DNA from 2 places in the Leptolyngbya sp. ST-U4 genome. Region 1 is predicted to be linked to the other one. Evidence: predicted binding sites of a transcription regulator. Region 1 holds the regulator's gene; the other holds the start of a gene.
The links. Region 1 encodes NtcA, which controls nitrogen genes in cyanobacteria. Its sites were predicted from a motif close to TTTGTANNNNNNNNTACAAA; they were not measured.
Positions count from the first base shown of each region.

Region 2: the regulator NtcA is predicted to act here: its motif matches at 2,834-2,853, upstream of glnA (type I glutamate--ammonia ligase).

Region 1 covers NZ_JAMPKZ010000025.1:39,975-45,097, forward strand. Annotated here, with positions in the region: gene NDA02_RS22700 (FAD-binding oxidoreductase) at 1-113, shown strand, start outside; gene NDA02_RS22705 (hypothetical protein) at 369-740, opposite strand; gene rpsN (30S ribosomal protein S14) at 927-1,229, opposite strand; gene nth (endonuclease III) at 1,295-2,011, opposite strand; gene rseP (RIP metalloprotease RseP) at 2,142-3,236, opposite strand; gene ntcA (global nitrogen regulator NtcA) at 3,557-4,228, opposite strand; gene NDA02_RS22730 (sugar transferase) at 4,731-5,123, opposite strand, start outside.
Region 2 covers NZ_JAMPKZ010000001.1:805,490-810,612, reverse strand. Annotated here, with positions in the region: gene rplL (50S ribosomal protein L7/L12) at 1-87, shown strand, start outside; gene NDA02_RS03520 (phosphoglucomutase/phosphomannomutase family protein) at 208-1,674, opposite strand; gene apcB (allophycocyanin subunit beta) at 2,139-2,648, opposite strand; gene glnA (type I glutamate--ammonia ligase) at 3,064-4,482, shown strand; gene NDA02_RS03505 (hypothetical protein) at 4,745-4,882, shown strand.

The DNA.
Region 1 (5,123 bases):
GTGGCAGAAAAACGATCGACCCCATGCAGCTTCAGTTCAAAGAGCAGGTTGATCCCGCCGGACTATTAAATCCCGGCAAAATGCGAACCTGGGATGAACGGATAGAGGGCTAAACGTAATTTTTCTGTTTTGAAGAATGAAGTTGGGTGACAAAGCGGGATTCAATTTTTTTTAATAGGAGCAACCTGATTCATGCCAACGATCGTCCTGCACGGCGATCGTTTTTTGTTGCCTGTTCGGACGGATATGGTTGTCCTATCGGGTATGGCTGTCCTAATTGAGCAAACTGTAGGATGACTTGGCGCAGTGGGATGCTAGACCCAGAGCTTTAAGAATTAATACTTTGCCTCACTGATCCTGCAGTTCTCCTATGGTTCTACAGTCAGCACTTTCGGGCTATCGATGGGGGTATTTTCTTCTTGAATTCGTTTGGAGTACCACCATTCCTTTAGTTCAGGAGACAGCTTTACTGGATAGAGCGTGATGATCGATCGCCCCGAATACTCCTGCCCCAGCACCTCAACCGAGTAGGATGGACTACTTTTTGTTGCCAGATCAGGAACAAACCGTTTGCCAATTCGCCGCCAGCTCGGTTCCTTGCTGCGCCACTGAAGCCGACAGCAGGGCCAGGGTAACTCTTCACGATCGAACAGGCGACAGCAGGGACCAATCACTCGGTAGGTGAAATGTCCACCGGAGCTGTAAAAAATTTGTCCATGTTCAAACGGATGCTGCATCATCTCACAGGCTAAGGCTTCTGGCTTGTAATCTACACTGCACTGGCATTTTCTGGATTAATAGCGTAGCAAAGGATCGGGAAAATTGCGAAAGTTGAGAAATGGCAAAAGAGCGATCGGTGTTTCACGATCGCCCTCCTCTCAAAATAAAATCGGTTAAATTGGGCTGGCTGAACACTCTGGGAGTGATTACCAGCTTGACTTGACCACACCTGGAAGCAAGCCCTGATGCGCCATTTCCCGAAAAACGTGGCGAGACAAACCAAAATCTCGATAGTAGCCTCTCGGACGACCTGTGAGCCAGCAGCGATTGTGGAGGCGCACAGGCGCACTGTTGCGGGGAAGCTGTTGAATCTGACGATGGATTTCCAGCTTTTCCTGCTGAGAGGTTGTGTTTGAAAATTGTTCGAGCAGTTCTTCGCGCTTTTGAGCGTATTTCGCCACGAGCTTTTGGCGTTTTTTCTCACGCTCGATCATGCCTTTCTTAGCCATGAAAGAATTACGTTGTTCCTATTTAGACAGCATTTACTATACTACCGCAGGTTGTAAGAGCTTGACTACCTCACCTCAATCCGTCCTTCTGGCACAAACCCCACAACAGGTAAAGGAGGCGGCGTGATTTTGAAGCGATCGGCTGAGGGACACAAATCGGCTAACGCACAAACATCACAGGCAGGATTACGGGCATTGCAAACTGCACGACCATGATAAATCAGCCGAATCGACCAGTTTTCCCAGTCGGGCTGGGGCAGCAGCTTCATCAAATCTCGTTCGATCTTGAGCGGATCTGTTTCTTTGGTGAGTCCCAGTCGTCCGCTCAGCCGTTTAACGTGGGTATCGACTGTGACTCCTGCATGGATGTCAAAGGCGTGAGCTAAAACTACATTCGCCGTTTTACGGGCAACGCCAGGCAGGGTCAGCAGGTCTTCCATCCGTTGCGGAACCTCACCCCCAAACTGGGTCATGATCAGGCGGCAGGCAGCTTGGATATTTTTGGCTTTGTTTCGATAAAAACCAGTCGATCGCACCAAAGATTCAATTTCAGCAACATCCGCATTGGCAAACGCCTCAGCATCAGGAAGGCGGCGAAAAAGGGCAGGCGTCACCTGATTCACCCGCTCATCGGTACATTGGGCAGACAGAATCGTAGCAACCATAAGCTGCACCGGCGTCTCATAGTCCAGCGTGCAGGGAGCTTCCGGGTAAAGCCGCTTCAGACGTACCAGAATTTCTAACGCCTGCTGTTTTCGGGCAGAAAGGCTGCGAAGTCTCACGATACAAAGGAAGTAGAGAAAAGGAAACGAGGTGATGGCTACACCGTCATACCAAAAGTGATGGCAGTTCGCGTAGCCCTTGGACAAGCTTGTACGCCCAACTCATCCTAACGTTCATGCTGCCCTGCGACTACTGGAAGAGTCTCTGGAAAATCGCAAGCTGAGTAGTATCGCGAACGATCAGGAAGATTCCTAATCCGAGCAGCAGTACCAGCCCGGTTTGCATCACGTTCTCTTGAATCCGATTGGGCAAAGGCTTACCGCGCAGTCCTTCCAGCAACAGAAACACAAGCTGTCCGCCATCCAGAGCCGGAAGCGGCAGAATATTGATAATCGCTAGGTTGATGCTGATGATTGCCGTGAAGGGAAACAGGCTTCCCGCGTTCGCTGCAACCAAGCCCGCGCCCTGCTCCACAATTTTGACGGGGCCGGCGACCTGCCCTGCCATCGAGGAGAAGTTGGTGATTAGACCAATAAATCCATTCACAGTGGCAAGAAACATTCCCTGAAACTGCTTTGCTGCCAGTCCCAGCACCTCAAAAACGCCATTGGGGCGGCGATACTGAGTTGCATTGATATTGGGGGCAAGCTGTACGCCGATTTTTGCGACGCCATCTTCTCCCGCTTTAGGGGTAATGCTGAGATCAAGCTGTTGATCGCCTCGCTGCACGGTAAATTCAACAGGCTGATCCGGACTGGTGCGAATCGTTTCCATTAGCGATTTAACGGCGTCCTGAGAGGCTCCCAGCGGCTGATCGTTGACTTCTAGGATAATGTCTCCTGCCTGAAGCCCTGCCCGTGCTGCCGGAGATTGTTGAGAAATGATTTCTGGAACTACGACGCCTGGTTGATAATCAAACTGTTCAGGAATGCCGATCGTTGTGAACTGCGCCACAAACACCAGATAGGCAAAAATCAGATTGGCGATCACGCCTGCACTAATTACAATGGCGCGATCGAGCACCGGACGGTTTTTCAGCAGATTTGGATCGTTGGGCGGAATTGTACTATCTGGGTCATCGTCGGGAAAGCCAACAAAGCCACCCAGCGGAATCGCTCGCAGCGCGTATTCGGTGCGCTCACCCTGATACTTCAGCAAAATCGGACCAAAGCCGATCGAAAATCGATTGACGTGAATTCCTTGCAGACGAGCTGCCAAAAAGTGCCCCAGCTCGTGAACCACAATTAACAGGGCGAGAACTGAGATTGTCGCTAATACTGACATAGACCCAGATTAATAAATAGAACCATCTGTAGTCCATTCTAAAGGGCGGTGAGGATTACTACTTCTACCCTGTGGGTTGGGTGGGGGAGGGGGAGATGAGGGGTGAATGGTTATCAGTGTATTTGGCTAACTCAGGTTTTGTTGGAATCGCAAGCTTTCTCCGTTCGGCAACGTTTGTTCGCGTCCGATCGCAAGCCTCCTGTTCCTCTTCTCCAGAAGCATTCGCTTAGGATGAGGTTACTTGGGAAATGAAAGTTCTATCCCTTGTCCTTCCTGTCCTTCTGGGGGCATGGGTGTTTTGAACAGCGACACAGCTAACTTTAAGTGAACTGCTGGCTGAGCGTGACTGGATTGTGAACGGTAATTCTTTTCTTGTGGATCGAAATCATTTGATCCTGACGCAGATCGCCGAGCAGCCGAGTCACAGTGACCCGCGTTGAGCCGATCGCTTCCGCAATTGCCTGATGAGATAGTTTAAGGTCGATCGTAATGCCCTCGGTGGTGGGCATGCCGAAGTCGCGGCAAAGAATCAGCAGGAAGCTGACTAGACGTGATCCCATGTCGCGATGCGCCAGCGTTTCGATCATCATCTCGGTTTGCAGAATTCGGGAGGATAACCCTTGCAGCATCAGCATACAGAGATCGGGGTTTTCCTTCAGGGCTTTCTCGACTTGCTCGATCGGCACAGACAGCAGCTCAACGGGCGTAAAGGCAACGGCATGATAGAAGCGATCAGCACGTTGCCCGGTGATGAGCGACAGAACGCCAAACACGCTGTTTTCACGGAGAAGCGCGACCGTAATTTCCTCACCTGCTTCATACACGCGAGATAGTTTGACTGCCCCTTTTTGCAGGAAGTAAACTCGCTCGGCAGGGTCGCCGGGAAAGAAGATTGTTTTGCCACGATCGTAGGCTTCAACAACAGGTGGAAAAGCACTCCCGCTTAATTGACGAAAGACGTTTGCCAATGGCTTATTTGGTGCAGCTACCATATCCCTTCCCCCAGCCCGCCTTTGAAGATTTCATCTTACCGCCACCTGCTACCAATAAGATCATTCGTTCTAGCCCAATTGGTTCTAACCGACTTTTTACCCCCTGTCCTTCACTCTGGTGTGGAGCAAGTAGGGTTAAGCCAAATGGGATATCGGAACTTCTGTGATAGCTTTCTGACTTTAAATTACTAAACTTAACTCTGAGCGGATTTTTTGTATTAAGTAATACATATCTAGCCCAATCTTGGTCTAAGTGCTGAAAAAGTCAGATTTTAAGGCGAAATAGGGGCAAAAAGTTCCTGTTAAAACCGACTGACTGAGACTGATATTGCTCCAGCAGCTCAAGACAATGCTTCCAAAATTGGATTTGCGAGGGTCAGCAGTGCCAGTTTTGTGAAGGATGTTTTCTAATGCTCTATTTCCCAATTAAATATCACCATTGATTCTGCTGAAGGGGAAACGGCTTCGCATTGTTGTCTGGCGAAACGTTGTCTTCTCCTGGCTAACAGGCTCCCCGACGATTAAGCACAACCTGGATAGTTTTGAAAATCAGCCCTAAATCATAAGCGATCGACCAGCGTTCCTGATAGCGCAAATCTAATTTCACGATTTCCTCAAAATCGGTTACGGTTGATCGACCATTTGCCTGCCATTCTCCCGTGATACCTGGCTTTACCTCTAGCCGCTGCCAGTGGTGAGCTTTGTAGCGGCTCACTTCATTTAGCGTAGGCGGGCGGGTTCCAACCAGGCTCATCTCGCCGCGTAGCACGTTCCAGAATTGTGGCAGCTCGTCTAGGCTAGTACGCCGCAGGAATCGTCCTACTCGCGTAATACGAGGATCGCAATCGTTCTTAAAGATGTAGCCTTGCGCCTGATTTTGAACCTGATGCTGAAG
Region 2 (5,123 bases), on a different contig from region 1:
CCTGTGAAAGAAGCTGTGGCTAAGGAAGCAGCCGAAGAAGCTAAGAAAGCGATCGAAGCGGCTGGCGGTAAAGTGTCGATCAAGTAAGTTGATCGCAGTTTTATTGGTTACTTTCAGTTCTAATTGATTAAGTTCTGAAAGTGATATCTCAAAGAGGGGGCATTAAGCCCCTTTTTTGTTTTTTATCAGCTAATCGACCTTGCGCCTTTAACCGGAAATCGCGTTTGCCCAGTCCTTTGCCCATAAAAGATTTGCCTGAACTCGATCGTCGGTCAGTCCTTCAGAGTAGAGGCGCAGTACAGGCTCCGTGCCGCTAAATCGAATCAGGAGCCAGCTTTGATCGGCAAGCTGAAGTTTGTATCCGTCGATCGTTAGACAGTCAACCACGCCTTGTCCGGCAACTTCAGTAGGGGGCTGGGTTTTGAGCTGTTCCAGCAAGCGGGCACGCACCTCCATACTGGCGAGGGGAAGATCGATGCGATCGTAGGTTGAGGCGTATTCCGTTTTTTGCTGCAAAGTCTGATGGAGATGGCTCAGGTCCTTTCCAGACTGAACGATCGCCTCCAGCAAATACAGAGCAGACAGCAGCGCATCGCGTTCGGGAATATGATGCCCATAGCCAATGCCGCCCGACTCTTCGCCGCCCAGGAGCACTTGCGTTTCCAGCATTCGATCGGCAATGTACTTGTAACCAATCGCCGTTTCGTGCAGGGGCAGGTTGTAGAGTTGGGCGATTTTTGGAATCAGGTTGGAGCCGCTGATCGTTTTAATCACTTCACCTGTAAAGCCCCGTCGTACTGCCAGGTGCTCGATCAAAATGGGAATCAAGACTTGAGAGCTGAGGAAATTACCCTGTCCGTCTACCGCAGCCACGCGATCACTGTCGCCATCAAACACTAAGCCAACGGCAAGATTGTCATGGGGCTGTTTCAGGCGATCGAGCAGCGTCGGGATATAGCGAGGCAGGGGTTCGGGTGCGCCACCGTCAAACAAGGGATCGCGATTGCTGTTTAGCTCCTGAATTGGTGCATCAAGCAAACGGGCTAATCCGCCCGCCGCTGCCCCGTGCATGACATCGGCAAAGACAGTGAGCTGACCCGAGCGCAGCGCAGTTTGAATGGCTCCAATATCGGCTTGAGCGCGCAGCGTATTGCAGTAATTTTTCCAGGGATCAAAGGTTTGTAGTGAAGGAAGCGGATCGGCAGGAGCAGCGAGGGCGGCAGGCGTTTCCTTGAGCTTCGCCTCGATTTTTTGGGTTACTTCCGGCGGTACTGATCCCCCAAACGCACCTTTGACTTTTAACCCTGAATAAATGCCTGGGTTGTGGCTAGCAGTAATGACCAATGCACCCAGCGCGTTAAGCTGCTTGGCGGCTAAACTAAAAGCCGGAGTTGGCGCGTAGGTTTCCGAAAGCAAGACTTCGTATCCGGCAGCTTGAACCGCTTCTGCGGTGACTCTGGCAAACTCTTCGGAGAGGAAGCGGCGATCGTATCCCACAATAATCAGACGACTGCCGTTACTGCCGTAGGTGTCGGCTAATGCATGGGCAGCGAGAGGTGCAACGCGCAGCAGTCGCTCAACGGTGAAATCAGCGGCAATCACGCCACGCCAGCCATCTGTGCCAAAGGTAATCGGTTTTGCTGCCAGGGACGCGGGGGAGATGGGAACTGCCATAAAAATTGCCTCTCAGGTCGTCGATCGTAGGGCTAGTACGGTAGGGCTAACAGGGTGGGCTAACGGGTGGCTAACTCAGGCAGAACCGAAATCTGGTTCTAAAGCAGCCGGAGCAGTGCATAACAACGTCAGTACATTGCATCTTCAAGGGATGACAACTACAGCTTAAAGCAAGCCACTAGGTAAAAGTATCGGCGATCAAGTTGCCCTTCAGACAAGTGCTTTTACGAAAAATCGCCGTAAACTTTATTAATTCTGGTGAGTCGAAGCGGAAATTTTACAAGGTTAGCCTTCTTGTTCAGTGTTTGGCAGCGAACCCTACCGATATTGTGCCCACTCAGCTGCAATTCGAGTATTTTTATTACAAATAAAAAAGGACATCTCATTTCAGAAATGCCCTTTGATTTCATTGCGTTTGGTTTTGCTATAGGCATGCGTCTAGACGATGCTCAGTCCAGCTCTGATTACACATCCTGTTCGCTGAGTTCGCGGGTCATGTAGTCAAAGGGCTGATCGACGATCGCCGCATTTTCTATGCCCGCAGCAGCAACTTGCTCTTTCACAATATTTTTCATGATCTGAATGCCAATCACCGTGGAACCGATCGGCACACCGAGCGAATTGTAGGTTTCACGCAACCCTTGCAAAACGCGCTCATCTAGCACATCCATACTGCCTGCAACCAGGGCATAGCTGGCATAGCGCAGGTAGTAGTCCATGTCGCGCAGACAGGCGGCATAGCGGCGCGTGGTGTAGGCATTACCACCCGGACGAATGAGTTCAGGAATTTCTTCAAAAAGCTGCGACCCTGCCTGACGCACGATCGATGCAGCATTGGAATTGATCACGGCGGCTGCCTGAGTGCGAGCGGTGCCGCTATCGAAATAGGCTTTGAGGGTGTCTAGCGCATTGCGATCGAGATATCGACCTGTGCTGTCGTAGTTTTTAATGAGGCTCGTCACCGCGTCCCGCATGAGATCTGATCTCCCAAAAATTCCGATTAGTAATCGTGCTTACTATTAGCAATTCGCCCTTCAGTGTATCACGGTGCGTTTCTCAGAATTCGCAGCAAATCAGCGATCGTAAGGCTTCTGATTGTTAAGTTTTTTGTCTATTAAGTTGTGTTTTGAATTGTGGAAAGTTGCAGGAGAAGGGACATTTTGTAATCTACGATACAAAATCCGGGTGAACCAGTTCCTACGATGGTTCAGGTGTGTTACAACCCGGTTCAATTTACGAAATTTCTCTTGAACGCAGCCTAACCCCAACTCCAGGTTATTGCTATCGCTGGGTGGGTGAGAGTGCCTTGAATGCTTGAGTAATCCAGTCGAACCGCTCAGTTTCCACTCCACTGAATTTTAATCGCTCATCGTTGCTAAGGAGCAGTTCATGACGACCCCCCAAGACGTTCTCAATTTGATTAAAGAGCAAAATATCCAGCTCATCGACCTTAAGTTTGTCGATCTGCCTGGAACCTGGCAGCACCTCACCGTTTATCATGACCAAATCGACGAGAGCAGCTTCGATCAGGGCGTACCGTTTGACGGTTCCAGTATTCGGGGATGGAAAGCGATCAACGAATCAGACATGATGATGGTGCTTGATCCTAATACCACCTGGATTGACCCCTTTATGGCGGAGCCGACGCTGAGCGTGGTATGCAGCATCAAGGAACCCCGGACGGGCGAACCCTATTCTCGCGATCCTCGAACGATCGCCCAAAAAGCAGTAGACTACCTCTCCTCAACTGGACTTGGCGACACGGCTTTCTTTGGTCCTGAAGCAGAGTTCTTTATTTTTGATGATGTTCGCTTCGACCAGAATCAGCACGAAGGCTATTATTATGTTGATTCGATCGAGGGTCGTTGGAACTCTGGTCGTGTTGAGCCGGGCGGCAATCTGGGCTATAAGCCCCGCTACAAAGAAGGCTATTTCCCCGTTGCGCCGACTGATACTTCGCAAGACCTGCGGACTGAAATGTTGCTGACGATGGCAAAGTGCGGTGTGCCGATCGAGAAGCATCACCACGAAGTCGCATCGGGTGGTCAGTGCGAGTTGGGCTTCCGGTTTGGAACGCTGCTTCAGGCAGCAGACTGGCTGATGACCTACAAGTACTGCATTAAGAACGTTGGGAAGAAGTACGGCAAGACCATTACCTTCATGCCCAAGCCCGTCTTCAACGACAACGGTTCTGGAATGCATACCCATCAATCGATTTGGAAGGGCGGCCAGCCTCTGTTTGCAGGCGATGGCTATGCAGGTCTGAGCCAGATGGCACTGCACTATATCGGCGGTATTCTGAAGCACGCTCCCGCTCTGCTGGCATTCACCAACCCAACGACCAATTCCTACAAGCGTCTGGTTCCGGGATTTGAGGCTCCGGTGAACCTGGCATATTCGCAGGGCAATCGCTCGGCTTCAGTGCGGATCCCGCTATCTGGTACAAATCCGAAGGCGAAGCGTCTGGAGTTCCGCTGCCCGGATGCAACCTCGAATCCATACCTGGCGTTTGCGGCAATGCTTTGCGCTGGAATTGACGGTATCAAGAATCAGATTGATCCTGGTGAGCCGTTGGATGTGGACATCTACGACCTCAGCCCGGAAGAGCTCGCTAAGATTCCTTCGACTCCGGGATCGCTAGAAGATGCGCTGGAGTGCCTGGAGAAAGATCACGACTTCTTGACGGTGGGCGGTGTGTTTACCGAAGACCTGATCAACACCTGGATTCAGTACAAGCTGGACAATGAGGTGAACCCGATGCGCCTGCGTCCGCACCCCTATGAGTTCTCGCTCTACTATGACTGTTAAAAAGGAACTGCTCAAATGAGCGATCGAGATCCGCTGAGTCTTAATTGTCTCTGGTGATCTATATCTAATTTACGAGCGATCGGACGTGCTGTGGTGCGTCCTTTTTTGTTGCCTCACAGTTCCTTCGGATCATCTGGATCATCCCTACCCTGAGAATATCTTCTGATTGATAGAGTTTTCTCAGTTCAGATGGACAGAAGATCTGGAAAGAAAAGCAAAATTGATGCGAAAGCCGAATTTTGTGAATATTGAGTGGTGAATTTTGCGGCAGAAACAGCCGGTGATTTTCTGTGATCCCGATGATGAATTTGGCTTGCAGCAAATTTTAGAACGGGGATCGATTATTCTGCCTGGTTTTCAAAAATTAGCGTTGCGATCGATTTGTATTTTTGGAAAATAGCAGGCCGAATTCTAACCTTGGTTTTACCCTAAACATGAAGAACTCTCACTTAGTGTAGAGATTTGGTAAGAGATTGTTGTAGAGAATTAACACATCCCATTCCTTAAGCTTTAGGTTTAAGATACAGCAAGGATATTTCTGCGCTGCATTCAGGAAGTTACCTCAGATATTCCCCTGATTGAATCGCAGAATGTAAATTGCAAGTGAAGCACGGCTTATCCTTCCTGCTTGTTCAGCATTA